DNA from 4 places in the Undibacterium sp. GrIS 1.8 genome. Region 1 is predicted to be linked to each of the others. Evidence: predicted binding sites of a transcription regulator. Region 1 holds the regulator's gene; each other region holds the start of a gene.
The links. The regulator sigma-54, encoded in region 1, starts transcription at its own class of promoters, with help from an activator protein. The targets are predictions, from matches to a motif close to TGGCANGNAANCTGCTTT.
Positions count from the first base shown of each region.

Region 2: AAKU64_RS00550 (PEP-CTERM sorting domain-containing protein) is a predicted target of sigma-54. The motif match lies at 4,102-4,119, and genes of this name have one in related genera.
Region 3: AAKU64_RS09900 (DUF4114 domain-containing protein) is a predicted target of sigma-54. The motif match lies at 4,671-4,688, and genes of this name have one in related genera.
Region 4: AAKU64_RS12800 (PEP-CTERM sorting domain-containing protein) is a predicted target of sigma-54. The motif match lies at 4,822-4,839, and genes of this name have one in related genera.

Region 1 is NZ_JBEONQ010000006.1:76,321-83,656, forward strand. It holds gene ispE (4-(cytidine 5'-diphospho)-2-C-methyl-D-erythritol kinase) at 1-99, shown strand, start outside; tRNA gene AAKU64_RS04370 (tRNA-Gln) at 172-248, shown strand; gene AAKU64_RS04375 (ribose-phosphate pyrophosphokinase) at 377-1,339, shown strand; gene AAKU64_RS04380 (50S ribosomal protein L25/general stress protein Ctc) at 1,447-2,040, shown strand; gene ggt (gamma-glutamyltransferase) at 2,218-4,026, shown strand; gene hpf (ribosome hibernation-promoting factor, HPF/YfiA family) at 4,314-4,658, opposite strand; gene AAKU64_RS04395 (RNA polymerase factor sigma-54) at 4,812-6,308, opposite strand; gene lptB (LPS export ABC transporter ATP-binding protein) at 6,326-7,066, opposite strand; gene lptA (lipopolysaccharide transport periplasmic protein LptA) at 7,068-7,336, opposite strand, start outside.
Region 2 is NZ_JBEONQ010000001.1:125,417-132,752, reverse strand. It holds gene AAKU64_RS00565 (GNAT family N-acetyltransferase) at 72-1,190, opposite strand; gene AAKU64_RS00560 (GIN domain-containing protein) at 1,510-2,739, shown strand; gene AAKU64_RS00555 (hypothetical protein) at 2,848-3,243, opposite strand; gene AAKU64_RS00550 (PEP-CTERM sorting domain-containing protein) at 3,417-4,055, opposite strand; gene AAKU64_RS00545 (nitrilase-related carbon-nitrogen hydrolase) at 4,330-5,829, opposite strand; partial or broken gene AAKU64_RS00540 (DNA ligase) at 6,105-6,881, shown strand; gene AAKU64_RS00535 (hypothetical protein) at 7,047-7,336, opposite strand, start outside.
Region 3 is NZ_JBEONQ010000017.1:8,429-15,764, reverse strand. It holds gene mobA (molybdenum cofactor guanylyltransferase MobA) at 166-825, shown strand; gene moeA (molybdopterin molybdotransferase MoeA) at 859-2,274, shown strand; gene AAKU64_RS09910 (peptidylprolyl isomerase) at 2,453-3,298, shown strand; gene AAKU64_RS09905 (ComEA family DNA-binding protein) at 3,429-3,773, shown strand; gene AAKU64_RS09900 (DUF4114 domain-containing protein) at 3,977-4,576, opposite strand; gene rsxB (electron transport complex subunit RsxB) at 5,091-5,789, shown strand; gene nth (endonuclease III) at 5,840-6,487, shown strand; gene AAKU64_RS09885 (malonic semialdehyde reductase) at 6,751-7,332, opposite strand.
Region 4 is NZ_JBEONQ010000024.1:29,671-37,006, reverse strand. It holds gene AAKU64_RS12820 (TIGR04063 family PEP-CTERM/XrtA system glycosyltransferase) at 1-472, shown strand, start outside; gene AAKU64_RS12815 (acyltransferase family protein) at 697-1,815, shown strand; gene AAKU64_RS12810 (MBOAT family O-acyltransferase) at 1,911-3,476, shown strand; gene AAKU64_RS12805 (hypothetical protein) at 3,486-4,730, shown strand; gene AAKU64_RS12800 (PEP-CTERM sorting domain-containing protein) at 4,860-5,543, shown strand; gene AAKU64_RS12795 (glycosyltransferase family A protein) at 5,840-6,715, opposite strand; gene AAKU64_RS12790 (acyltransferase family protein) at 6,787-7,336, opposite strand, start outside.

The DNA.
Region 1 (7,336 bases):
AACGCCGATCAGGCGCTAAAACAAGTACCGCATCACTGGCAATCATGGAAAGCCAAAGCAATAAGTCAACACCCGATGGCTTATTTGCTGCAGACGTAAAAAAATTTGGTCTGGTGTTGAAATCCCGCTAAAATAGCGGCTCAGAATTTAACACCAGATAAACGGTTGTGTAGGGGATTCGCCAAGTTGGTTAAGGCACCGGATTTTGATTCCGGCATTCGGAGGTTCGAGTCCTCCATCCCCTGCCATTAAATATAAAGCCGCCGCATACAATGTGCGGCGGCTTTTTTCAATTGTATCAGCAGTGTTTTTGCTAAAAGTTTAAGTCTGAATTAGCAACTACGCTTGACCCTCAATCTAGCCGATAGGTCCCGCCATGGCAAACGCGCGCGCAAATGACAACATGATGGTTTTCACCGGAAATGCTAACCCTGCGTTGGCTGAAGGTGTTGTCAAACAATTGGGCATTCCTCTCGGTAAAGCAGACGTTTCTAAATTTTCCGACGGTGAAGTGATGGTCGAAATTAATGAAAACGTCCGAGGTAAAGATGTTTTCGTTTTGCAATCAACCTGCGCACCGACGAATGACAATCTGATGGAAATCATCTTGATGGTCGACGCTCTGAAGCGCGCATCTGCTGGTCGCATTACTGCGGCGATTCCTTACTTTGGTTATGCCCGCCAAGACCGCCGTCCGCGCTCTGCACGAGTAGCGATCTCAGCGAAGGTTGTTGCCAACATGCTGGAAAAAGCTGGCGTTGATCGCGTGCTGATTATGGATTTGCATGCAGACCAAATCCAAGGCTTCTTTGATATTCCGGTTGATAATATTTATGCATCACCGATTTTGCTGGGTGATCTGGTTGCCAAGAACTATGAAGACTTATTAGTCGTTTCACCCGACGTTGGTGGCGTCGTCCGCGCCCGCGCGCTGGCAAAACGTTTGGGTTGCGATTTAGCGATCATTGATAAACGTCGTCCAAAAGCCAACGTATCAGAAGTCATGAACATCATCGGTGAAGTCGAAGGACGTAACTGCGTGATTATGGATGACATGGTCGATACTGCCGGGACACTGACCAAAGCGGCAGAAGTTCTGAAAGAACGTGGCGCGAAAAAAGTATTGGCTTACTGTACACATCCAGTATTGTCGGGTCCGGCAATTGACCGTATCTCCAACTCACCGTTGGATGAGCTGGTTGTCACCGATACCATTCCTCTGTCAGATGCTGCAAGAGCATGTAGCAAAATCCGCCAATTGTCTTGCGACAGTTTGCTGGCTGAGACTTTCCGCCGTATTACTAAAGGCGAATCCGTTATTTCTCTGTTCACGGATTAAGCATAATTTTCTGCGAGCTTGTTTTAAAACAAGCTCGTTTTTTCTGTGTCCCTGGTCGCGGGGACGCAAAACCGCAAGTTCAATCTTGCATTTTTTGGAGTAGCACCATGAAAGTAATCGCATTTGCACGCAAAGAGCAGGGGACCGGAGCGAGCCGCCGCCTGCGTATTGCTGGCCAAACACCAGGTATCATCTACGGCGGTACAGAAGCGCCTGTCAGCGTCACTCTGGACCACAATGCTTTGTACCATGCATTGAAAAAAGAAGCCTTCCACTCATCCATTTTGGATCTGGAAGTTGATGGTAAAGCCGAAAAAGTATTGTTGCGCGACTTCCAAGTCCACGCATACAAACAATTAGTATTGCACGTTGACTTCCAACGCGTTGATGCAAACAAGAAAATCCACGTAAAAGTACCTCTGCATTTCATCAATGCTGACGTATCTCCAGCAGTTAAGTTGTCTGCTGCAGTCATCAGCCACGTTGCTGTTGAACTGGATATCTCTTGCTTGCCAGCAGACTTGCCAGAATTCGTTGAAGTTGATCTGTCCAAATTGGAAGCTGGTCAATCTATCCACGTTTCTAGCCTGGTATTGCCAAAAGGCGTTACAGCAATTGTTCACGGTGATGACGCGACTGTCGCTATCGCTGTGGTACCTGCTGGCGCTACTGCAGCAGAAGGCGAAGCAGCAGCGAAGTAATTCGTTTCTGCCTGAACCAAAAAAAGCCACCTTCAGGTGGCTTTTTTATTGAACGAAATAATATCTATCTAAACTAATTAGGACTTACGCAAGTCCTGTTAATAAGAGAAATCCAGTCTGACTGGATAAGACGATCAAGTTAAAATCAATTCTATTGAAACGTCCCAAGGATAATCCATGCGCGCTCCGCTGCTTTCCCCACTACCTTGCCTATTTCTGTCAAATTCAACAAGCTTGTTGCGCGTATCACGCTTAGGATTAATCGCACTGGCGCTGGCATCAAGCATTACTGCGACACAAGCGCAATTCGTAGCTAAAACTACCAGCATTAATCCCGTTGTTAAATACGATATTGGTTATGACATCGTCAGTCCAATCCATGCTAAGCATGGGATGGTGGCGAGCGAACAAGGCTTGGCAACGCAAGTTGGCCTGGATATGTTAAAGCGCGGCGGGAATGCGGTCGATGCTGCGGTGGCGGTTGGCTTTGCGCTGGCGGTGGTGTTGCCCAACGCAGGCAATATTGGTGGTGGAGGTTTTATGCTAATCCATGACGCCAAATCGGGTAAAGACATCGCACTGGATTTCCGCGAAATGGCCCCCATCAAAGCAAGCCGCGACATGTATCTGGATAAAGCAGGCAAAGTCATTCCTGGCAAATCACTCTACTCGCATTTGGCGATTGGCGTACCTGGAACTGTCGCCGGATTGACGCAGGCGCTAAGTAAATACGGCACCATGAAATTATCAGATGTCATTGCACCTGCGATACAACTGGCAGAACAAGGCTTTGAGGTAAGTCCACATCTAGCCAGCATCCTCGACGCAGAATACGACCATTTGGGCGCGTGGGAGTCGAGCAAAGCGATCTTTTTTAAAAATGGCAAACCTCTGGTCGCAGGTGAAAAATTAATCCAAAAAGATCTGGCTGCATCCCTCAAGTTGATTGCAAAAGAAGGCGCGAGTGCTTTTTATCAAGGCGCCATCGCAAAGAAAATTGTTGCAGAAATGGCGCAGCATGAAGGCATCATCAGCGCAGAAGATATGAAAAATTATAAGGTCGTCGAGCGCGAACCCGTCAAAGGTAGTTATCGCGGCTATGAAATCGTGGCCATGCCGCCACCCAGCTCAGGCGGCGTACACATCGTACAAATGTTGCATATTCTTGAACACTTTCCGATTAAAGAACAAGGCAGTAATAGCGCACAAAACTTACACCTGATGGCGGAGACCATGAAGCTCGCTTATGCCGATCGTTCTGAATATTTGGGCGATCCCGATTTTGTCAAAGTACCGATTAAAGCACTGACATCACGCGCCTATGCTGATGAGTTATCAAAGAAAATTAATCCAGAACATGCAACGCCGTCCGATCAAATCAAGCCCGGTAAACTAGCGCCTTACGAAAGTGATCAAACTACCCATTTTGCTACAGCAGATCAGTATGGTAACGTCGTCGCAACTACCTACACGCTGAATCTGAATTTTGGTAGCGGCATCGTTGCTAGCGGCACCGGCATTACCTTAAATAATGAAATGGATGATTTCTCCGTAAAAGCGGGTGCTCCCAACGCGTTTGGATTACTTGGTGGCGATGCCAATGCGATTGCGGCATACAAGCGCCCGCTCAGCTCAATGTCACCGACAATTATTTTAAAAGACGGACGACCATTTCTGACCACAGGCAGCCCGGGGGGTAGCCGGATTATCACCACCAGTTTGCAAATTATTATGAATGTGATTGACCATGATATGAATATTGCCGAAGCCAGCATTGCGCCTCGCATTCATCATCAATGGATGCCAGATCAATTGCGCGTAGAAAAAGGGATCACTATCGATACCTTAAACATACTGGAGCAAAAAGGTCAGCATCTGAGATTGTCACCGACTATGGGGCGCACACAAACGATACAAATGAGCAATCAGGGATTTGATGGTTATTCAGATCCGCGCAATCCCGACGGAAAAACTTTAGGGTATTGAGGTTAAATTTAAATGCGTACAAGCTAATCTGTGCGGCTTAAAGAAATGAATAGCTACGAGTGTCGCTTATTTCTCCAGTACCCAATATAAATACTCTCCCCAGGTATATTTTAGTTGTCCATGTAATTACTGGACAATAAGCCATATTTATAAAAATAATATGGGAGTATATTTATATCAGCGCATAATCTTCGCAAAAAAATCAAGTGTTACGTAAACAAAAAAAGGACGCCGGATTGCGTCCTTTTTTGCTATTTTCTAATCGAAAAAGCGACTAAGTCATCTGCTTACACTGGCGTCGGATCGGGTATGTGTTTGATCGCGTCATGTTGATGATTTTGGATTTTGTCTTTATGTTTAATGACTTGTCGGTCCAGTTTGTCGATGAGAGTGTCGATGGCGGCGTAGAGATCTTGTGCCAGGCTTTCAACATGAATATCTTTGCCACTGATGTGCAGATTAATGTCTGCTTTATGGCGTTTTTCCTTTTCTTTGAGCTTGTCCACGGTCAGGATGACGGCGATATCAATTACTTGATCGAAATGCCGCCTGATACGTTCAAGCTTATTTTGCACATGTTCACGAATTGCAGGAGTTACTTCGAGGTGATGTCCACTGATGGTGAGATTCATACTACGCTCCTTGGTAATCTTACTTGTTACAAACATTTTGTCTTAACTCAATTAATGTAAATTTAATCAGACGATGAATTGGCAGACTAATACTTAAATTATTTATTGAGCTAAATTATATATAGCAACACACGAGGATATTTCAAGAACAAGTTACAAAGATTTGCGCAGGCTTACTGGCGGGATTTTCAAGGCCTCGCGATATTTGGCGACTGTGCGTCGCGCAATTACCATGCCTTGTTCTCCCAGCATGTCTGCAATCTTGCTGTCAGAGAGTGGGATTTTCTGGTCTTCTGCTCCTATCAACTGCTTGATGAGTGCACGTATCGCGGTGGATGATGCTTCCCCCCCTGCTTCCGTCGCGACATGGCTACCGAAGAAATATTTCAACTCAAACATACCATGCGGGGTCAGCATGTATTTTTGCGTCGTTACACGAGAAATAGTGCTCTCGTGTAAACCCAGTGTATCAGCAATTTCGCGCAACACAAGTGGTCGCATTGCAACGGCACCGTGCGTGAAAAAATTACGTTGTCTTTCAACTATCGCTTGTGAAACCCGCAAAATCGTATCAAAGCGTTGCCGCATATTTTTGATTAGCCAGCGCGCCTCTTGCAATTGGGAACCTAGCGTACCGTCACCCCGATTTTGCTTCATGATGCTGGCGTACATACTATTAACACGTAGCTTTGGCATCACATCTTGATTGAGTAATACTTGCCAGCCGTTCACTGTCTTTCTGACTATCACATCCGGCACGACATAATCTGAAGCCGCCACGGCAAATTCAGCACCCGGTTTGGGGTTACATTGACGAATAACCACTTGCGCTTCGCGTAAATCCTCGTCATCACAATTAAGGATTTTCTTCAACTTATTAAAATCTCTTTGAGCGAATAAAGTGATGTGGCTCTCAACAATTTTTTGCGCCAGCCGACGCGTCACAAAAGGAATTTTAGGAAAACGTTTAATCTGCAAGGCCAGACATTCGGATACATTTCTGGCACCGACACCGCTAGGGTCAAAGTTCTGCAACATGTTCAGCGCAAAGGATAATTCTTCCGGCTCAACACATAATTCCAATGGCAAGCTGGCATGAATTTCTTCAAGCGTTTCCATCAAATAGCCATTGGTATCCAAGGCATCAATCATCAGCTCAATCAGAGCACGATCACGGGGCTCGCGAATGTTCAATCGCATCTGCTCCAACAAGTGATCTCTGAGGCTAGTTTGTGCTGCTTCTAACTGCGGACGTCCGTCATCTTCTTCTGACGATTTGCTGCCTTGAGGAACATCATCAAAGCTCCACTCTTCTTCATTCGCGCTGGTGCTATCGGCAGAGGCAGCGACTTCGCTAAGCTCGGCATTTTCAGTACTGGCACTTGCAGTAGCTGCATCGCCATTCATTTCTGGCGCGGCGAATTCAGTTTCAGAATTATTCGTAGTCGCACTGATGGCGCCGTCGGCCAGCAAGCGCACTGCATTATCCATAGGATCATCTACCCGCTCCAACATGGGATTGTCGGAAAGTAGATTTTCTAACTCTTGATGTAGCTCCAGCGTGGACAATTGCAGCAAACGTATCGATTGCTGCAATTGGGGCGTTAAGGCCAAATGCTGGGACGTGCGGAGTTGCAGGCTTTGCTTCATCATCGTATGGCTTCCCGCTACATGCGGAAATGCTCTCCCAGATAAACTCGGCGAACCGATTCGTCTTTAATGATATCGTCTGGCTTACCAGTCGCCAACACAGCGCCCTGATTAATGATGTAGGCATGGTCACAAATGCCAAGAGTTTCGCGTACATTGTGATCTGTGATCAGAACGCCGATACCCCGGTTTTTAAGGAAGCGCACAATCCGTTGGATCTCAATGACGGCAATCGGATCGACGCCTGCAAAAGGCTCATCCAACAACACGAAACGAGGATTGGTTGCCAATGCTCTGGCGATCTCTACCCTGCGACGTTCACCACCCGACAAGGATAAAGCCTGATTTTCACGAATGCCGTCAATCTGCAATTCGGCCAGCAAGGTGTCTAAACGTTTTTCAATTTTCTTTTTACTCAGAAATTGATCGTTTTCATCTTTTTGTAATTCAAGAACTGCACGGATATTGTCTTCTACAGACAGCTTACGAAATACCGAGGCCTCTTGCGGCAAATAAGATAAGCCCAAGGTTGCACGTTTGTGTATGGGTAAGCGCGAGATATCAACACCATCAATATTGATCTCACCGGCATCAGAGGGTACCAGTCCAACAATCATATAAAACGATGTAGTCTTGCCAGCGCCGTTCGGACCTAGCAAACCGACCACTTCACCGCTCTTTACTTCCAACGACACGTCACGGACGACTTGCCGCGCGCCATAGCGCTTTTGCAAACCCTTAACTAATAATGTACTCATCTTATTCTTTGACTTTTTTGTCGGATTTTGGAGCCAAAATTAACGTCACACGTCCGCCACCGTCAACAGATTTTCCAGACGTATTATTAGTCGCCACGAATACATCGCTAAGACTGTCGTAGGATAAAAAGTCGCCCTGCTGTTCCTGTGTGACGGTTTTACCTTCAAGATATTTCACGTCAGCCTTAGAAATAAATTTTACTAATTCTGTCCTGGTGTCATATTCGACCCGGTCTGCTACACCTTCTACCCATAAGTCTGGACCGCCGT
Region 2 (7,336 bases), on a different contig from region 1:
GTTTCTTTCTAAGTTCATTGTTTTTTCATCGTTGGTGCGTATGACGCACCCTACTCAGCATTTGAGCGATCTTAGTCGCTTTGCTTACTGGTTTTAGCGGCGCTTTTAAGCGCTTTGAGTTTATGTCCCAACCATGAGTCGCGCACCGCCCAGCGGGTACGCAGGTAGCTGATGCGCGCTTTCCGTATCAGATCGGGATTGGCAATCGCGCCTTCGCATAAAGCAACGCTACTGGTCGCAAACCGGGTTTTGTAGGCTTGTTCGCCGCGTCCCAGATCTATGCTTGAAATGCCTAAACTTTGTGCATGGCTGGCACACTCTTTTAGCAAGATAAGGCCGACTGAGTAGACGGCATAATCCACTCGGTACCAAGGGAACCAGAAGTGTAGAACCCCGCCGGAGCGCAGCCCAAAATGCGCTGCGACAAGCTCATCACCGACATGCAGGGTAGAGAGCAGTCCGCCGAAATCGGAGCTAACGTGAGCCCGGAGACAATCCAGCATTTGCCGCACCCAAGGGATCGCAAAGGTATCGTGCCCTTCGCCTAAAGTGCGATTAAATTGCTCAGATTTACCTTGTAAAAGCTGAGCGAAATCATGGTCGCTTGTACTTTGCATGGTAAAACGCAACTCACCTTTTTCACGCGCTACTTTTCGCTCCATCTGCTTGATGGTTTTTAGGACGCCCGCTTGTTTCACGTTTTGCAGCAAGGCCAGTCTGTCGGCATATACTTCAAATCCGCCCTTGAGGTCTAGCACTTGTGAGCGGCTATGTGCCCAGGCATAGGGCGTAAAATCCGTACGGCTTTGTGGCATGTGATCAAAGCCCATATAGCGCACGCCCATCGCTTGCAATAACGTTTTTGGTGAGAGCTGGATACCGTTATCTGTGATTGGCCCTTGATAATCGGCTAAGAACAAGCCGACGGAGCGCGCCTGATATTTTGATAGACGATGGAATGGCAGCACGCCAACGATTTGTCCCGCATCTTCACAAACCACAATCCGCGTATCATCCCTGATGCCTGCGGCAATCTGTGTAAACGTTGGGTGATAATAGGGACTTTGGTAGGTGCTTTGAGCCTGGTTTTGGCTTGAATTTTGATCTTGAGTCGAGCCATCTCGTATTTGCAGCCAGCGTGCAATTAATGCGGCATCAAGTTCTTTACCGTGTATGAGCTTGTATTTCATCTAAATAAGGGTAAGTGGAACTTCTAAAAAAACATATCTGAGCAAAATGTGACCCTGCATATTGATCTAATGCTTGTTGTAAGTTCTCAGAGTTTTGATTCGTTGATACCATTAAGTGTAGCATCGCTGATGCTGGTACCGGTGTTTAGTCTGCTGTTGAAGAAGGCGCTTGGCCGGGTAATAATATCAACCGAGTTTCCACAGGTCTGCTTGATTGGCATTTTATCCCTGCCCATACGCATTCTGTCTCAAGGAGTTTTCTTTTATTAAATAGCTGCCGTATGCTGGCATCTTTCCATCTTTCTACCAAAGAGACATCATGTTAAAGCGCACAAGTTTAATTTTGCTACTCGCCCTGGGTGGCTGCAATGTGGAATTTAGTGACAACACCAACGCTGCTAACAATGGGCCGGTCATTCAGGAAAAGCGCGATGTCGCTGAATTTACTGAAATCGATATGACAGGTCCTTATGATGTTGTCGTCACCGCAGAGGGCGGGCCAGCCTTAGAGATCATCGGTAACGAAAAACTCGTTAAGGAAGTTGAAACCGTCGTCACTGGCAATACTTTATACATACGCTCAAAGAGTAAAACGATTATTCATTTATCGACTAACTTTACGCCGACACAGCTGACCGTGAAGGTCGCCGCGAGCAAACTTAACCGCATTAAAGTCAACGGTAGCGGTGATCTGGTTCTAGATCGGTTTAAAGGCGACAAATTAGAATTGGCGATTAATGGTTCTGGCGATGTACGTGCCAACGGCACGGTCGGCGAGCTGCAAGCCAATATTAATGGCAGCGGTGATATGGACGTAAGTCAATTACAGGTCGCTAAAGCACATGCCCAGATCAATGGCTCTGGCAATTTAAAACTAGGTACCGTCACAGAAGAATTGCAGTCACAGACCAATGGTTCCGGTGATCTGGATGCGAACAACCTGAAGATGGCTGCGGTTAATACCACGATTCGGGGATCCGGCGATGTTTCTATTACTGGCGATATCAAGCAGTTCTCGGCCGAAATTAACGGCTCTGGCGATATGGAAGTTCGTGGATTAAAAGCCGCTGGTACCAAAGTCCGTATGGGCGGCAGTGGTAGCTTGACCTTAGATGGCACAACCACCGATCTGGATGTTGTGGTCAACGGCTCGGGTGATTTTGACGCCAGTAATTTACGATCCGACAAAGCGCAATTCACTGGTCATGGCACAGGCAATATGCGATCAAACAGCGTTTCGGATACATTAAAAATAGACTTACTCGGTTCTGGCGATCTGGAGGCTAGCGACATAAAAACACAGCAGATTGAAATTGTAATGGACGGCACCGGTAGCGTAGAACTATCTGGTCAAGGCAAATTGCTCAGCGCCAAATTGCATGGCAGCGGTGATTTAAACGCCAGCAGTTTATTAGTAGAACGCGCCAAGATCAGCGCCAGCGGTACTGGTGTGGCAGAAGTGAATGTAAAGCAAAACGCCACTAATGGTAGCAGCGACAGTAGCAATTCACGTATTGTTAAAGTTGATAAAGATGGCGTAGTGCGCTAACAGCAGAATAGTAACGCAGCCGAAATGCAGTAACAACGTAGCAAAAATTCAAAAGGGTGCAGTTATAAAAACTACACCTTTTTCGCTTTGCTAATCTCAGGCCGGGGGCTATTTCATTCTGAACTTATGCCCTAGCACCAGCCAGCTTGAGACAATCAAACTATTCAAGCCCAGTACCAGTTGCGTCAGCACATGTGCTGGCAAAATCCAGACTTGCCCGCTTGGCGTGGTGATCTGTGTCACCGCGCTGATTACAGGAATGACCCAGTCAGCTTCTGGTGTTACGTCCAATAAAACATCTCCGTCTGAGTTGGTGTGAATAAACACATCGCCGCCTAAAGCCAAACGTAAGGCAATACCCTGACCGCTACTTGTGGAATAGGTAGAAATTGTTCCTATGGCTTCTTGTAATTCACGATTTTGCAAATCCATCCATGCCTCCACATCTTGCGGTGTTTCTAAGGAAACCCAGGCATGTTCTGGAAAGTCTGGAATGGTTGTCATTGGAGTGGCTTGCATGGAGGTCAAAAAGTGCAATAAAGAATGATGAGAGCGCAGATTCATTGCTCGCAGAGCGAAGTGCAGCGTTAATTATTCTCTGAGAGCCAAAAAGAAAAATGCCGTTTAGTTTTCACTAAACGGCATCATCAAGCAAATTGACTAAATAAGCCAGCTTGTTATTTTTTTGTGCTGCGTTGGCGTACTGCTGCTAAACCAAGCAAACCTAAACCAAACATAGCGATCGTTGCTGGTTCTGGTACCTCAGCTTGGCTAGCACCGTTGGAAACGAAGAAAACTTTTTCGAAAGATGTTGAACCGTTCAAGCCTGTGTTGTTACCGATTCTGTAGCCGCCTGCACCATTAACTGTATGCAGACACATTCTATCCGCACCGGATTTCCCGTCACATTCGTTTAACGATACGCCAGAGCCTACATCAGTGAAACCCCATGACCAGTTAGACGCGAAATACCAGTCAGAACCATTCGATGTGTGAACATTTTGTGTGCCTGTGCCAGTATTGAAAGTAGCATCAGAAAATGTTGTTTCTGCCAGCAATTGGAACACGTCACTACCAGTCGCGCGTCCTGCCATCATCAGATAGCCGCCACTGCATTGAGATAAAACGTTTTGCGCGCTGTTGCCGACAAATGTACTCATTGTTGCGGAATAACATTCAGTCCAGCCACCATCCAAAATTGTGGACATAGTTACATTTTGTTGTGGACCGAACGGGTTGTAAAACGCTGCGTTGGCATTAGATGCAACCGCACTGCCAAGCAAGCAAAGAATTGCTGCGAATTTTTTTATGGACATTATGATTTTCCCTTAGATTTAAATATATACTTACTACGGATTCTTATAAGCAAATTTAGTGCCAATAAAAATATCGTTTTAATTCATGGGTTTATATCGATTAAAGTTTATGAATTGCAATAAGTGTAAAAAAAACCGACAGATATTCAGAGGCCTTAAATATATAGATTCGGCAGATTTTTTAATTTGTATTTACAAACCAAATAGATAATAATTTGTCACTATATTTTCATCTTCAGTTTGACGTTAGTTGTGCTCAATGCGCAGCACTGATTTAAATGGATGCATCACCCAAATTACTATTAGGCAGTGCTTTATAGGCTCTTAGGTATGCGCTTGCTACTGACCATGCGGCCATACCTACCAGGCAGAGCACGCAGAGCCAGCCAAACAGATCACCGATAATCGAATATAAAGTAGTTAAGCGCGCAGCTATGTTTGTTTTGACCAACAGTGTTTGCCCAGGCATGCCACTACTAGGTTTTTCTGCAAGCACCCGACCATAGGCATCACTCACGGTTAATAAGCCCTCACGTGCGGAGCGCACAACGATATAACCACTTTCTACACCGCGGATGAGCGTTATTCTGGACGCGATCCATTGGTCAAAGTAAAAGTCCCAGGCGGGAACCAACATGACGCCAACGTTTCTCTTAGCATAGGCGCGACCTAGGCTTGCAAAATGCATGTCTTTGCAAATAGCGAGGCCGTATAACGTAGCGTCGATCACCTTCGTCTGATAGTCGACTCCGGTGGCGTAATAACGTTCTGGTGGTGCCAGGTGATGTTTTTGGTAGCTATTGGTGAGTATGCCTAATGGTGAAAACATCCAGGCCAGATTGCTACGCCTTGATCCGTCGTCAATCGCACTGCCTGCTGTTATCCAGACGTGGTGTGCTTTGGCGAGCGAACTTAAATAGCGTTTCAGTTGTTCTGCGTTGGCAGGCGTCAGCATCGCGATTTTCTCTGGTAAAACGATAATCGTCGCGCCCTGTGCTGCCAGTGTTGCGACATGTCGATCATATTGTTGCCAAATGCTCGCGGCATAGGTCGCACTTGCTTGCAGGCCGATGGCATCGTCAATACTGACCAATCCAAATACAACTTGCTGCTTGCCGGACGGAGCTTGCAAGCGGAATTCGCCATATGTAAAAGTGGCGATCAAGAGCAAGGTCGTTAACCCGTATGCCCAAGGCGCATGATGCAAACGTCTGCCATACACAAAAGCAAGTGCAATGGCGGATGGAAATAATGCCAGCAAAAACAATAAGCCTGCCACACCAAGCAAGGAAGTCACTTGCAGCATCGGTAAAAATTCTGTCTGCGAATAAGCAAGACTGCCCCAATTGCCATCGGGCAAACAATGCGCCATTAAGGTATCCACGGCACACCACACCACGGGATAGACCAGCACCGTCCACCATGATTGGTAGCGCAGCACAATACGCCGCGTGGTCATGATGACCAATACCCAAAGCCAGCTTTGTGCCAATAGCACCAGCACAGCAATTGGCGCTGGCATAACCAACTGGTAGTAGTGCAGATTACTGCTTAGACCAACCGAAGCGGCCACGGCAGTTATCCAGAAAGTATCCCGCTTATTGGAGCGCAAAGCGATGACTAACAAAGGCACCGGCGCAATCCACATCAGCCACCAGACAGGCGTTAAATGGATCACAAAACGCAGCATAAAACCGATCAGTAGCGCAGCGCCAAACTGAAGAATGAAGCTTCGAATTGATGGCTTGGTGATCAATCTGAACAAGGATTGCATTACATTTCTTTCAAAAAAACGCTTCGTAGTTAGCCGTGTCTTGCAATTATTAAACAGGGTATTGATAAATAATTAACTTTATAATAACCTAGGCTGATGTTTGCATTGACTAAACATTAGTCGATATCTATCAATCCTACCTCTAGGCTAATATGAATCCATCTCAATTACCGCCCTTACGCCGGGTATTCGTACTATTACTGCTCAGTGGTGTTTTGTAGCCGTTTGCGCAGACGCTAGCTGCAGATCATACGACCGCTGGTACCGATTCTGGTGTCGCCAGGATGGACATTTTACTGGCGCAAAATTATTCAGATAAATTTGATCCCACACTGTATCTGGTGAGCGAAAAACTCGATGGCGTACGCGCCTTGTGGGACGGTCAGCAGTTACGTTTTCGCAGTGGCAAAGCTATCCACGCACCTGCCTGGTTTATCGCGGCTTTACCCAAGCATGCAGTTGATGGCGAATTATGGATGGAGCGACATAGTTTTGACCGGTTATCTGCCGCGGTACGGTGCCAAGAGCCGGTTGACGCTGAGTGGAAAAAAATCAGCTATCAGCTGTATGAGTTGCCAAACGGTGAGGGCGATTTTGCTCAACGCTACGCTAGCCTGCAAGCCAGCGTAGCGCAAGCGGGCGTTGCCTGGTTGCAGGTGGTGCCACAAGTGCGGGTCGCTGATCAGGTAGCATTACAACAAAAACTCAATCAAGTGGTGCGTGATGGCGGCGAGGGCTTGATGCTCCATCGTGCCGACGCGCTATGGCAGACCGGACGATCAGATGTATTACTCAAACTAAAACCGCAGCTAGATGCCGAAGCCATCGTCGTCAGCCACGAACCAGGAAAGGGCAAATATCAGGGCATGCTCGGTGCGCTGGTAGTGCAAACGCCGGAGGGCGTGCGTTTCTGGCTAGGTACGGGCTTTAGTGATGAGCAAAGGCGTAATCCGCCAGCGGTGGGCAGCACGGTGACTTACCGTTACCGCGATATAACCTCAACGGGTTTACCAAAGTTTGCTAGTTTTTTGCGGGTGCGGGAATCCGAATAAGCCGAGTCTTTAATCTTGCTATAAGAATATACTCCCAACATGTATTTTTAGTTGTCCATATGTTTACTGGTTTATAAGAATATTTTTGGAATTTACAGGGGGAGTATCTGGTTTTTATTGATTTTATCTGACTAAAAATAAACCCGTACACGCGACCAGTATAGATCAGCCAAGTGGGACGATAAAACGCTTACCATGATTCAAATTGCTGGAAGCATCTTGCCGTCCGATAAATTCCAATTGCCTGTCTTTGGCATTCCAGATCATGGCTGAACTGTCGTAAGGGCTGCGGAAAGGCTCCGGTGCCTTTGCGACAAAATCAGCGATAGCGGTTTCAGCAATATTCTGTTGACGGAGTTTGATTTGCAGACCGACCAGACGTAAATAGCCGTCAGTGTCGGCACCTTTTTCCATGTAGTTGATATAAGGATCGGGTGTGTATTTGGTGAGGTCAA
Region 3 (7,336 bases), on a different contig from region 1:
CTGCACAATAAGGCATATTCCATAAAAATAATGGGGAGTATATTCGCACACCACCATTATTTGATCTATAACAAGGGATAAGAATGTCTCTGGGTTTAAGCTTATTTGCATAAGCTCCAGTAACTTCCAGAACTCAAATCGCAACACATTCCATGGCTCGCAGACATGACCAGCATAGATAAGCAACTCATTACCGGACTGATACTCGCAGGTGGTCGTGGTACACGTATGGGCAGCGTGGACAAAGGTTTGCAGACTTTTCGCGGTTTGCCGATGGCGATGCACGTGTTGCAGCGCCTCTCGCCACAAGTTGGCAATATGCTCATCAATGCCAACCAAAACTTACTTACTTACGAGAGCTTTGGTGCGCCAGTCTGGCCAGATCACGCGGAGAATGATGATAATCACTTTTTAGGTCCTTTAGCCGGATTACAAACCGGCCTGACCCATTGCAAAACGCCCTATCTAGCCAGTGTGCCATGCGACTCGCCATTTTTACCCGTCAATCTAGTAGAACATCTGGCAGCAGCGTTATTGCAAGAAAACGCGGATCTTGCCGTCGCTGTCACAATGGAATCCAATGGCAACGTCATTGCCAAGCAGGCGCACCCGGTATTTTCTTTAATGAAAATTTCCTTGCTACCGCAGCTGAGTGATTTTTTACGACATGGCGGGCGTAAAGTAGATGCCTGGCATGCAAGCCTGCATTGTGTCGAAGTCGTATTTGAAGATGTCGCCGCCTTCCGTAATATCAATACGCTGCAAGATTTGCGACAATTTGAAACCGGACTAAATTCACACTCCAACCTGACCCGATCTAACTAAGTCGAATCTAACTAAGTCGAATCAAACTATTTTATGAGCGCCAACACCCCAGCCGCAAACCTACATCATCTCCTTAGCTGTTTGTCGGATTACGACCCTAACTCCCTGCCCGTCGCGCAGGCACAGCAGATCATCCAGCAGTTTGTGACGCCAATTGACTCGGTAGAAAAACTCGCCATACGCCAAGCACTTGGACGCGTGCTTGCCGCCGATGTTCTGTCTGGTATTAACGTCCCTGCTTATGATAATTCTGCCATGGACGGCTACGCGTTTATCGGTAGTGATTTACAAAAAAAAGCTACAGACAATAGCGATCCAACAAACCAAACCCTCACATTAAAAGTTGTCGGCGCCGCTTATGCTGGACGCGCCTTTGAAGGCGCAGTACAACCGGGGGAATGTGTACGCATCATGACCGGCGCGGTGATGCCAAGCTCCTGCGATACAGTGATTCCACAAGAATGGACTGTTGAGATAAGCGACAGTAAGCAAGCGACAGAATCAAAGCAAAGCAATCTCGGCAACTTAAAGCAAATCCGCATACCAGCGGCCCAAATAAATGCTGGCGATAACCGTCGCCTCAAAGGCGAAGACTTAGCGATTGGCACAACAGCGCTAAGCAAAGGCAAAATTTTACGGCCTGCCGATCTTGGTTTACTAGCGTCATTAGGCGTAGCTGAAGTGGCCGTACAACGCCGCTTGCGTGTCGCTATTTTCTCAACCGGTGACGAACTGCGATCGCTGGGAGAAACCCTCGATTTAGGCTGCGTATATGACAGCAACCGCTACACCTTATATGGCATGCTCACTCGGCTCGGCTGCGAGATCATCGATATGGGCGTGATCAAAGATGATCCGATATCGCTGGAAGCCGCTTTTCGTTCCGCTGGCGAAAACGCAGATGCCATCATTACCTCTGGTGGCGTGTCGGTCGGCGCAGCGGATTACACCAAACAGATGATGGAAAAATTAGGTGATGTCGCCTTCTGGAGTATCGCTATGCGTCCAGGCAGACCAATGGCATTTGGCAAAATTCAGTCAAATAAGTCTGATCAGGCTAATGGAAAAGGCGCGTATCTGTTTGGTCTACCGGGCAACCCAGTTGCAGTAATGGTCAGTTTTTATTTTTTCGTCCGCGACGCACTGTTGCACATGATGGGTGCTGGGGCAGCAGAATCAACATCAACAACATCATCAACATCGCTACCGCTGGTACCAGCCATCTCAAGCGTCGCTCTGCGCAAGCGCGCTGGTCGCACCGAATACCAGCGCGGCATCGTCTCGGTCGCTACCAATGGACAGCTACAAGTGAGTATCACCGGCTCACAAGGCTCAGGAATTCTGCGGTCAATGTCAGAAGCCAATTGCATGGTGGTACTACACCACGATCAAGCCGATATCGCCGCCGGTGAAAAAGTCGATATTTTATTGTTTGAAGGATTGATCTGAGTTGCGTCCGTCCAATGCCCGACGTCAATCAAAGACGCAATCACTTTCGTTTTTTCGTGGATCAAGAGTGGATACTTCACGTAAGTAACAAAGTATTGCGCCCGAAAATACGCCCTCTTTCACGGGCTATAATCAGCGTTTTAAACATGTGATTATTTCTCAGGAGATGAATTTGAAAGTGCTCAACTGGACCGCTCTTACTTGCGCAAGCCTTAGCCTACTTACTGCTTGTGGTGGGGGCGGTAGCGACTCTGCTAGCAACACTCCAACGGTATCAATTACCAGTGTCACGACAGATCAACTGGTGTATCGCAAGACCAGCAATATGACCATCAAAGGTCAAAATCTCGACCAAGGCATTAACATCTCCAATCCAGCATGCCTGACGATTACCGAAGTCGCCGGAGGCAGCGCAACGCAACGAGTATTCACTTGCAAAATCGTTGCGGTCGGAACGGTAGCGGTGTCCATCACGGCGGGCAACGGATCATCACTTTACTCCGGTAGTTTAACCATTCCTCTGGCTGCACAACCGCAAGTCACAATGCTGACGTCAATGGGTACGATTGTGATTGAGCTTAACCCGGCCAAAGCGCCGATCACGGTCGACAACTTTTTACAATATGTAGAAAGTGGCTTTTATGTGAATAAGATTTTCCATCGAGTGGTCAGCAATTTTGTCGTTCAGGGCGGCGGCTACACTAGCGATTTACAACAACCTGCGACATTAGCCGCCATTGCGCTGGAATCCAACAATGGCTTAAGTAATCTTCGTGGCAGTATCGGCATGGCGCGTACCTCTGTGGCAAATTCTGCGACATCTCAGTTTTATTTTAACGTCGTAGATAACACGACATTGGATTACAGCAACGCCACTAATCCGGGTTATGCCGTCTTCGGCAAGATTGTGACCGGGCTTACTATCATGGATCAGATTAGTACGGTTCCAACGACGACCAGCGGTAGTTTCACTAATTTACCCGTTACCCCAGTGGTGATTAATTCAGCAGTGCAAACACAATAATATGATAGCCTTCTAGCAGCTATTCCTGGTTTGTACTGTAATTTGGTTTTTCCTCGCTTGTTTTATATCGTTATTTTAGAAATTAATAACTACCCAGACTACTAGACTGGGCATCATACAAAGGGTAATCATGAACAAACTGTTGAAATCAATACTGCTAGTCGCCTCATCCTTATTCATCATCAGCACAGCCCAAGCCAAAGACGAGCCTAAAAAAGCCTCTGCATCTGCGTCTGCGTCAGCTACGGTATCGGCCTCGGCCAAGGTGGAGCTGTTGGATATCAATAGTGCGACTAAAAAAGAATTGTCCGAATTGCCTAAGATTGGCGATGCACGTTCTGATGCAATCATCAAAGGTCGCCCGTATAACGGTAAAGATGATTTGTTGAACAAAAAGATTTTGCCGGCGGATGCGTATAACAGCATCAAAGATCTGATCATTGCCAAACAAAAACCGGATGCAAAAAAGAAGTAACTTAGATCATCAATCCATCATAAGTAAGCAAAGACTTATGCTGCGCCAATAAAAAAAGCTAGATGCAATGCATCTAGCTTTTTTATTCTCGGGTGACTGCAAACTCGCTAAAGCGAATCACAAATTTTATCGCTATAGCTCCTCAGAAAAATCCCTCACAACCGTTTGGGAACCTCTAAGCTACCTCCACACCGCTCCTACGCCTATACTTGCTTACGACGCTTGGCAACCAAGGCCAGAATGCCCATACCTAAACCAAGCAGCAATGGTGTTGCTGGCAGTGGAACATCGTTAGACACGTTGCTGACATTGGTAAAAACAAAGTTTTCGTCGTTGTAATTAAAATCGCCACCGTTACGTAAATCTTCAAAAGCGACATAAACCGCAGCAGGAACAAACGCATCGCCGCCATAAGAGTTGGAGTAAACATGATTTACGCCATCAGAGTTAGACGATTTTTGCGAATACCAAGTATCGCCATTGTTTAGCACATTCAAACGAAATACTAAATTATCACCCGCATTGACAGCGCCGAAATTCAGCAAGTCGCCGTAGTTAGACGTGTGATTATTCAAGCCAAAGATACCGGTATCAACGCCGTTGACCAACAAGCTGAGTGTGTTGGTATAACCAGCAGTAGAACCTGCAAAATACGCCATTACATCACCCGCCGAAGTAGCGACGAAAGTATACAAAATCGGGTTCTGTGTACCTATGTTGGTATAGGTGGTAGGAACAGCCAATGCAGAACTGGCAAATCCGACGCTAATACACAAAGCGGCAAATAAAGATTTAAGTTTCATTAAAGCTCCCATTTCAAATATTAGATAAAGCGATCAACTGGTTAATTAGGCAAATGAACAACAAATGGATGAAATACGAAAAGACTATGGAGGCAACGCAATTTTTGTACCATTTTTTCTTCTGTAAAAGCTTTTCATCAAAATATTGCCTGCGACACTCTCGCAAATCCTGGCAGTACATAACCCCGCCTTATTTTTTTCTGCGAGTGGGATTCGAAAATATCTAACAACCGTTGCCTGGCTTAGCTCTCCAAGGACATGGTTCAGTTTTTTGGATTCTAAAAGACCTTTGCTTGAGATTCAATTATTCTCTTGGGCAATTTCTATTTTTATTTCAATTTATAAATGATCGATAAAAATTATTCAAAATCTCAATCTTTTCAGAAAAAAGTCTTTAATTTCTTGAGATGTAAAAGTTTTCGACAACCAGTCAAGATGCATTTTCATCGCGTCCAAATCGTACAATTCCAGCAATGCGCATCAATCCACCAGCGCAGCCGAGTTATCTAGGATAATGATCGCCTCTGCCTTAGATAAATCAGAAATGCTACACACACTCGCCGATCAGATTGAAGACTTACTGCCGCAAACTCAGTGTACTAAGTGCGGCTACCCCGCATGCCGCCCCTATGCCGAGGCGATCGCCAATGGCAGCGCCAATTACAATCAATGCCCACCCGGTGGTCAAGAAGGCATACGGCGCTTGGCAAACTTACTCGGTAAGCCCGTGATCGCGCTAGACGTCAGCCACGGACATGAAAGACCACGACCTGTCGCCTTGATAGATGAAGCCTATTGCATCGGCTGCACGCTCTGCATCCAAGCTTGCCCCGTCGACGCCATCATGGGCGCGGCCAAACAGATGCACACAGTATTGCCTATGCTATGTACCGGATGTGACCTGTGCGTTGCGCCCTGCCCGGTTGATTGCATCAGCATGGTCGAGCTTACGCCAGGCAAGACAGGCTGGGATGCATGGTCGTCAGAACAGGCGGATCAGGCACGCGAGGCCTATCACTTTCGTCAGGCTAGACTCAAAAAAGAACAACAAGAAAACGACGACAGACTCGCCGCCAAAGCAACGACCAAATTAAATGCCTTGATGGACGAACCCGCGTTAACTCCCGAACAAATCGCTGATCGTGATCGCAAAAAAGCCATCATCACCGCTGCGATAGAACGCGCGCGGCTTAAAAAGCTAGAGACAAACTAAGTCCTAAACTAAGTCCTAAACTCAGATCAAAACATAAATCCAGAACCGACATGAACGCAGCCAAACGCCAGATCATTTTTAGCCGTTTCAAAGAGCAAAATCCGCATCCAACCACCGAACTGGAATACACCAGTCCGTTTGAACTCTTGATTGCCGTGCTGTTGTCGGCGCAAGCCACCGATGTGTCGGTCAACAAGGCCACGCGCAAGCTGTATCCGGTCGCGAATACGCCAGAAAAAATATTGGCGCTAGATGTCGATGGTCTGATCCCCTACATTCAGACCATCGGTTTGTTTCGCACCAAAGCTAAAAATGTGATCGCCACCTGCCGCATCCTGATTGAGCAACATGGCAGTGAAGTACCAAAAGAACGTGCTGCATTAGAGGCATTGCCAGGCGTCGGCAGAAAAACGGCGAATGTCGTGATGAATACCGCTTTTGGTGAGCCCACAATTGCGGTAGATACGCACATCTTCCGCGTGAGTAATCGTACTGGCATTGCGCCAGGTAAAAACGTCGATATTGTCGAAGAAAAATTACTCAAATTTGTTCCGGCAGAATTCAAGCTCGATGCGCATCACTGGTTGATTTTGCATGGCCGTTATACCTGCCTGGCGCGCACGCCTAAATGCTGGAACTGCATGATTGCTGATTTATGCGACTACAAACAAAAGACGCCGCAGCCAAAAGGGGCGTAAAGGAACACAAAATACGCCCTACTTGGAGCCATAAGAAGTCCGGGCTAAACAATCCGAAGATAGCCTATTTTTCATATACTCCCCATCAATTCTAATAAAAACCCTTAATTACCCAATGATTCCATTGACGATTAAAATATACTAATAGAGAGTATTTCAATTCCCAGAGATAAAAAAGCACAGGTAACACATTAGTATTGTGCCGCCTGCGCCTTTTTCACTATCCCGTAACGACGGTGATATTTGCCACACCAACCGACTCTTTAAACGATCTTGCAAGCCTCATCAAAATCCAGACGTGGCGACCGTGGGAATACTTTTGCCATATCGCCATAGCCAAGATTGCAAATGAAATTGGCCTTGACCTCGGTCCCAGCGAAGAAGGTCGCATTGACTTTATCCGGATCAAAACCCGACATCGGGCCGCAGTCTAAACCAATTGCCCGTGCCGCCAGCATCAGATAAGCGCCTTGTAAAGACGAGTTGCGAAACGCAGTCGCATCAATCAATCCCTGATTACCAACAAACCAAGACCGTGCATCTGCGTGCGGAAATAACTTTGGCAATTGCTCATAAAACGCCATGTCCATCCCGATGATGGCGGTCACTGGTGCGGCCTTAGTTTTATCAACATTACCCGGTGCCATACAAGCGAGCAACTTGACTTTTTCTTCTGCGCTTTTCACAAAAACCACCCGTGCCGGTGAGCAGTTTGCCGAGGTCGAGCCCCATTTCATCAAATCATAAATCTGCTGCAATTGAGCGTCGCTAACCGGCTTATCCAACCACTCATTATGGGTGCGGGCTTTGGTAAATAAGGTGTCCAGATGTTCTGTTGTCAGCATGGTG
Region 4 (7,336 bases), on a different contig from region 1:
GCGGGTACTGCTGGTGGGTGGCGGGCCACAAGATGGCGCATTACGGCAACTGGCAAAAGAACTCCGGATTGACGACAAAGTGATCTTTACCGGACGGGTGCCACATGAGCAGGTTCAGCAATATTACGACTTGCTGGATGTACTGGTCTACCCGCGGCTGTCCATGCGCTTGACTGATTTGGTCACACCACTCAAACCTTTAGAGGCCATGGCGCAAGGACGCTTGTTAGCCGCGTCCGATGTCGGCGGGCATTTAGAATTGATTGAAGACGGTAAAACCGGCGTGCTGTTTAAAGCAGATGACCCGCAATCGCTGGCTCAAAAAGTCGGTACGCTGATGGATGCGCCACAACAATGGCCAGCCCTGCGTGAAGCTGGGCGTCGCTATGTAGAAACCGAGAGAAACTGGCCGATTAGCGTTGCACGTTATAAGCAGATATACAGCCGGCTGACTGGCTTACGCGGTTTATAAATTGACCGTCTGAGCTTACCCACCTAGAGAGAAATAAATACTCCCAATAGGTATATTTTAATTATCCATATAATCATTGGACAATCAAGCATATTTCTTAAATTTAATGGGGAGTATATTCAAATTCACTCTAATCTGACGCATGCTGACAGATGCAATCAGCACTAACCAGATACACCAATCTGGACACAAGCAAGAGTCAGTCTGAAATTTGATCAACCATTATGAACAAGCAATATTCCCTCTACCTCGACATTGTTCGTTTTCTGGCATCGCTATTTGTGGTGTTAGATCACTTCAGTTCGCAAAAAATTGTCGGCGGCAGTGCCCGGCAATTTATTCCAGAACTAGGTCGGGAAGCGGTGATTATTTTCTTCGTCTTATCAGGCTACGTGATTGCCTATACGACGCAGACCAAGCAGCAGTCCTTGCGTGAATATGCCGTTGCTCGCTGTGCCAGGATTTACTCGGTTGCATTGCCGCTTTTATTGCTGGCATTTTTATTGAACTACGTATGCAACACTTATTTCCCGAACGGCGATGGGGCTGCGCCTTACTACGAAGTTTCTAAAGCGTATTTTTATATTCCGTTTCATCTTCTGTTTTTGGGAGAGTTATGGAATTTTTCTGAGATCCCGCCGTGGCTCATCCCCTATTGGTCTTTGGGATATGAAGTCTGGTATTACGTATTTTTTGCAACCCTCTATTATTTTTCCTCATACAAACGCATCCTGTTGGGTGGCATCGTTTTTTTAATCCTGGGACACAAACTTTGGCTATTGTTACCCGTATGGATGAGTGGCGTATTTCTATACCATCACCAAAACAAAATCCCTCTCAGCGTCAACATGGCAAGACTCGGTTGGTGTATGAGTCTAATTGCGCTTGGCGTTTACGAATATTCTGACTTTGATCAATCCTTGCTAGCCTGGGGTGCGCAGATCTGGCCTTTCAAATCACTGACATTGGGCAGTGCCAGTCGTTATCTGGAGGACTACCTAGTCTGCCTGATGATTCTGATGAATTTTTATTGTGCGCGCTATGCAGAATTCTCCTTACTGGAAAAATGTAGTCATAGCATACGCGCCATCTCGTCTTACACTTTTACACTGTACCTGGCACACATGCTGGTGGTATCGATGTGGCTGCGCTTCTACCCGCACGATGCGACTAGCTTGATGGATATTCTCTGTATCTCAGTTTTGATCGCCTTATTTACTTATGTGATCGGGCAATTTACGGAACATAAGAAAAATTGGTTTGCCATGATATTTGATCGCAGCTTTGGTGCGATTGCGGATCAGATCCGCCGCATCTCTAAACCACATCAAGGTAAAGCCTGAGCCGGCTGCGGCCTTCAAAGTCACACCGCATTTTTTAGTGATCTAACAAGCTGATGCTGATAATTTTTACCTATTTTTAAGAATGATTCTAAGCGATGCTTTTTAATTCTTTCAGTTTTTTACTGCTGTTTTTGCCAGTCACTGCCATCGTATTTTTTGCGTTGGCGAAACGTAGCCATCAGTTAGCAGCAGGATGGCTAGGATTGGCTTCGCTGTTTTTTTATGGCTGGTGGGATTATCGCTATCTACCTTTGTTACTAGGCTCTATCGCATTCAATTATTGGGCTGGCTGGCGCATAGGCCATATGGATCGCAATCATCCCAATGATCACTCTAAGGCCAAGCCGTGGCTAATTTTTGCCGTCGTTACCAATCTCGCGCTGCTCGCTTATTTTAAATATGCGGATTTTTATATTTCCAGTGTCAATTATCTGACTGGATCTAAACTCGATGCGCTGCATATCATTTTACCGATCGGAATTTCGTTTTTTACTTTTACTCAAATAGCTTTTCTGGTCGATACCTATCAAGGCAAGGTCAAAGAATATCGCTTTGTACATTACCTTTTATTTGTCACTTACTTCCCTCATTTGATCGCTGGACCGGTGTTACACCATAAAGAAATGATGCCGCAGTTTGGTAATGCCGCAACCTATCAATGGTCCCCCAAAAACATGGCAGTTGGCTTATCGATTTTTGCTATGGGTCTCGCCAAAAAGGTATTGATCGCCGATAGTCTGGCGCCGCATGCCAGCTTCTTTTTCGATAAAACAGATACCCCATCGCTACTGATTGCCTGGGGCGGAGTGCTGGCGTATACCTTCCAGCTGTATTTTGATTTTTCTGGCTATTCCGATATGGCGATTGGACTATCGCGTATGTTCGGTATCAAGCTGCCGCTGAATTTTAATTCGCCTTATAAGTCGGTGAATATTATTGAATTTTGGCGTCGCTGGCACATGACCTTGTCGCGGTTTTTGCGCGACTATTTATATATCGCTTTAGGTGGCAATAAGAAAGGTTCCGTGCGACGTTATTGCAACTTGTTTATCACTATGGTGCTGGGTGGACTGTGGCATGGCGCAGGCTGGAATTTTGTAATTTGGGGCACGCTACATGGCGTCTATCTGATGTTAAATCATGCCTGGGTTGGTATCGCTAGTGCCTCACGTTTACCTCGTAATTCTTTGGTCTGGAAGTTGTTTAGCATTGCCTTAACTTTTGCCGCGGTCTGTATCGCTTGGGTTTTTTTCAGGGCATCCGATTTCAATCGCGCCAGCTCGATTATTCAAGGCATGTTCAACGTCTATGGTATCGGCTTGCCAGAAACCATCGGCTCCCATCTTGGCGGATTAAAAATAGTATTAGAAAAAATGGGAATCACGTTTTATCTCGGTGGCGGGACGCGCTTTGTACAAACCTATACCTGGGTTTTGATCGCGGCCGGCATCGCGTTCCTGCTGCCAAATACGCAGCAGATCATGGATAAATTCGATCCGGCGCTGGACTATCAAAGCGGCAAAGATAACGCACCGGCCTTCATCCAACGTTATATGAGCTGGACACCAGGCTGGAAATGGGCAGTGTGGGTGGGGATGATTATGGTCGCCAGTCTGCTACTCATCAATCGGCCTGCAGAATTTTTATATTTTCAGTTTTAAGGAAACGACATGTCTGATCAAACATCATTTGTCCGTTTTCTACGTTCGACCTGCATCGTCATATTATTGGGTATTGCTGCAGCGATTGCACTGGTAGTGGTAGTGGACCCTTATCGTCTGTATAGAGTCGTCGATGTGCCTGGGTTCAATGCGGTCAAACCACAACCAGATCGCTATCAGGAACAGATCAAACTGAGCAATGCGCGCCGCACTAACGCAAGCGCGCTGATCTTCGGCAATTCTCGTGCTGAGTATGGTCTCAATCCGGAATATCAAGGCTTTCATCAGGCCGGTCTGTCGGCTTACAACATGGCTTTATCTGGTACCAAAATTGGTGCCTCAAGGCGTGACTTAAGCTACTTCAAAACCTCGGGACAAAAGCCTGCATTTGTCTTGCTAGGCGTCGATTTTCTGGATTATCTGGTTGATGCCACCAAGCCTATACCGCCAGCCGTAATCACACCTGTCAGCCAATATGATGTGAACGGGATTAAATGGCAATTTGATGCACTGTTTTCATTGACCTCGGTCAACGATGCGCTCAAGACTTTAGAAATTCAAAAAAATCCAGAGGCAGAAACGATTAGTCCACGTGGTATGAATCCCCTGCTGGAATATAAAAAATTCGCACGGGAAGAAGGCTATTACGCCATATTCCAGCAACGAGCGCTGGAATATGCAAAAACCTTCAGTCAAAAACCACATGACTTGGTATTTCCGGCCAGCGGCAGCTCGCCAGAATTGGATGGCTTACGTGCGACTTTAAGCATGATCGCTGAAGATAAAACGGACGCCAATATCATCATCTATCCTTACCACGCGCAAATACTGGCGATGTTTGAAGAAACGGGTCTGTGGCCAGCGTTTGAGCAGTGGAAAGAACTGTTAATCAAAGAAATTGCAGCAACCAATGCCAAGTATCCAAATGTACATATCAAGCTATGGGATTTCAGCGGATATGGCACTCAGCAGTGTGAGCGGATTCCTGAAAAAAATGACCTAAAAACAGCGACCCAATGGTATTGGGAGGCTGGGCATTTTAAACAGAGTTTAGGCAACCTGATCTTGGCACGCATACTGTCCGATAAAATCGGACAGAGTCGTGCGATGATCTTTGGTACTGAGCTTGTGGCTAGTAACGCAGTAGAGAATCAGCGCCGGATTCAACAAGAAAAAGCCAGTTGTATAACGGATTATCCAGCTTTGTTTCAGCAGGTAGCATCATTGGTTGCAGCAGAAAAAAAGGAGAAATAGCTGTCGAATTGTTTTACACATCTATTAAAAAACCGATGCAATTTAACGATTTTTAACAAAACAAGCTTATTTTTCAATGGCCTGCGTAATAAGGTATGATTTTTGCTTGAAATACAAAATCGTTTCTTGTTGAGGGTTATTGTCATGAAAAATAAATTCATTCGCGCGGCGCTCGTATCTACCGCGTTAGCACTGTCCGTTGAGTCCCATGCAACCACGATCGGGTTTGATTCATTAACTACCGACGGTACAGGCTTCGTAAGTCCTAAGACATATACAGAAAGCGGTTTCCTGTTCCAGACACAAGATCCAAGCGGTGGCTTTGATTCTGCACGTACAGGCGATGTAAACTTCCTCTACAACGGCCAAATCATGACCTGGTATTACGGCTCCGCCAGCTTGTTTAATGACAATTTGGGCTCGGGTGTAACGGTATTGAGTAAAGTTGATGGCAACACTTTTGCACTGAATTCGATAGATTTAGCGGCATTGAATAACTATTACTCCTTTGACGGTGGTGAGAACATCACCTTCACAGGTAATGTCCATGGCGGCGGTACCGTTACCCAGTCATTCCAATTCACAGACCAATTCAGTTTCCATACATTTGACTTCGTTAACTTTAGCGACCTGGATTCAGTTACCTGGGGTCAAGGCTTCCCATACCATCAATTCGACAACTTAGTTCTGGATGCGAGCGTAGTGACGCCACCTCCGCCACCTCCAAACGGTGTTCCGGAACCAGCTTCGGTTGCTTTATTAGGTTTAGGGCTGGCGGGCTTGGGTATGGCACGTCGCAAACAAGCTAAGTAATTAATGCAAAGTAACGAGTTCAACTGAGCTCGTCAAGTATCAAAAAAGATTGCTCTGGCAATCTTTTTTACTTTCAGCGCGACCTGTCGCTAGAAGTGACGCAGCAGTCCGGGATCAGCAATCAGAATTTTTAATGTTACGGCTAAGATTTTTCGTGGCATTTTAAACATACTCTTGATTAGTATATTTTAATCATCCAATCAATCTATGGACAATCAGGCTATTTGTCATATTAAAATGGGGAGTATCTGATATTTGTCGAAATAAGCGTATTCCAACAACCGTATGACAACTCGCTATCTATGCGTGATGCTCATCTTAATCTGCCGTAACGCTAACCAGTCAAACCAAGTGTCGATTCCACGAAAACGTAATCGTAATTCGGCTGGATATTCGACATAAAGCTGATCGATATGCTGAGGCAAGCCCTGTAATCCTTTGGACTTCAGCGGATATTTGATCAATTTATTTTGGAAGTAGCGCAAGCTATAGCGGATTTTTCTACGGTAATACAAGCGCAGATCGCGCCAAGATAATAGTGACAAAGCTTCGTAGTAAAAACGCGCAGGTTCACAAATATAGATACGGCGCATATCCCAGCTCTGGGTGGGATTTAAATCCCAATAAGCCAGCGCACCGATCAAGGAATCATCACCGATCAAACCGATGGGAAGACGCACATTGCCAGCGCGAAGCTGCGTAACAAAAGTACCTGACAAAGCATATAGATTGCCGCACAAGCCACCGTCCCGCAGTAACAATTCTTTATCTGCTACACCGATACCTTCTGCGGGTAAGGCCGCCGCAACATGTGCCTCTGGGTGATCCGTCAAAGCTTGCTCTAACATGTCCAGGGAATCAGGCAACAATTCGCAATCACCATCCAAAAAATAGTAATGCGTTGCTTGTGCATCTAGCTCGTGGATGAAGACATTCCAGGCATTGGATTTATCACCGACGTGGATCTCCTGCAAAGAACAGAATGGATTGTCCAACATGAATGCGCGAACCAGATCGCCCGTGTTGTCACTACTACCGTTATTCAAGACGATGCATCGATCGTCATTAGAGATGGCGCGCTTAACACTCGCCAGACAGGCAAGAATTTTTTGTGACTCATTATGTGCAAAGATCGCAATCATCTTTGTCTTTTTATTGTGTTCAATGAACATGTTAGGCCTTTGTCAGATAGTAAGCAATGCACAAAGCCAGGTCGGCCTTTTGAATACATCCAACCATAAGATCATTCAGATTTGGTCCATCGCTTATTCAGAAAATGGCGCATAGGATTTTCAATCAAATAATATGAAGCGATACCGCAGAATATGGCCAGGCACACTGCAAGCCAAGTAGCTAAGCCATCTCTGTGATGTGCCAGATAAAAAACCTGTTGCCATAAATAGATTGAAAAAGACCACAAACCGATTTGCTTAAGTAAGGTCCATGACAGGATTTTTTTTACAATCGCCGGCGCAGTCGAAAGTGCGTTCAATGTGAATGCAAACAAGCCAACGCCGATAAAACCCCGGACAGGCAACGGTACTGACCACCAGTAACATGCCAAGCCAAGCAATATCAAAGCGGGATAGACAAACACGGGTAAGGTCGGGATACGGACTCTCTGCAAACACAGCAGCAGCAAACCAGAGAATAAAATACCGAAAGCAGAAATTTCAGAATGCGCCCAGAGCTCGTACTCCAATTGACCGGGAGGGAAATGCTGCCAGTAGAGCACACCTAAAACAACTGATAGCAAGCTAACGCTGCCAATAGCGTAACGTACATCAATATAT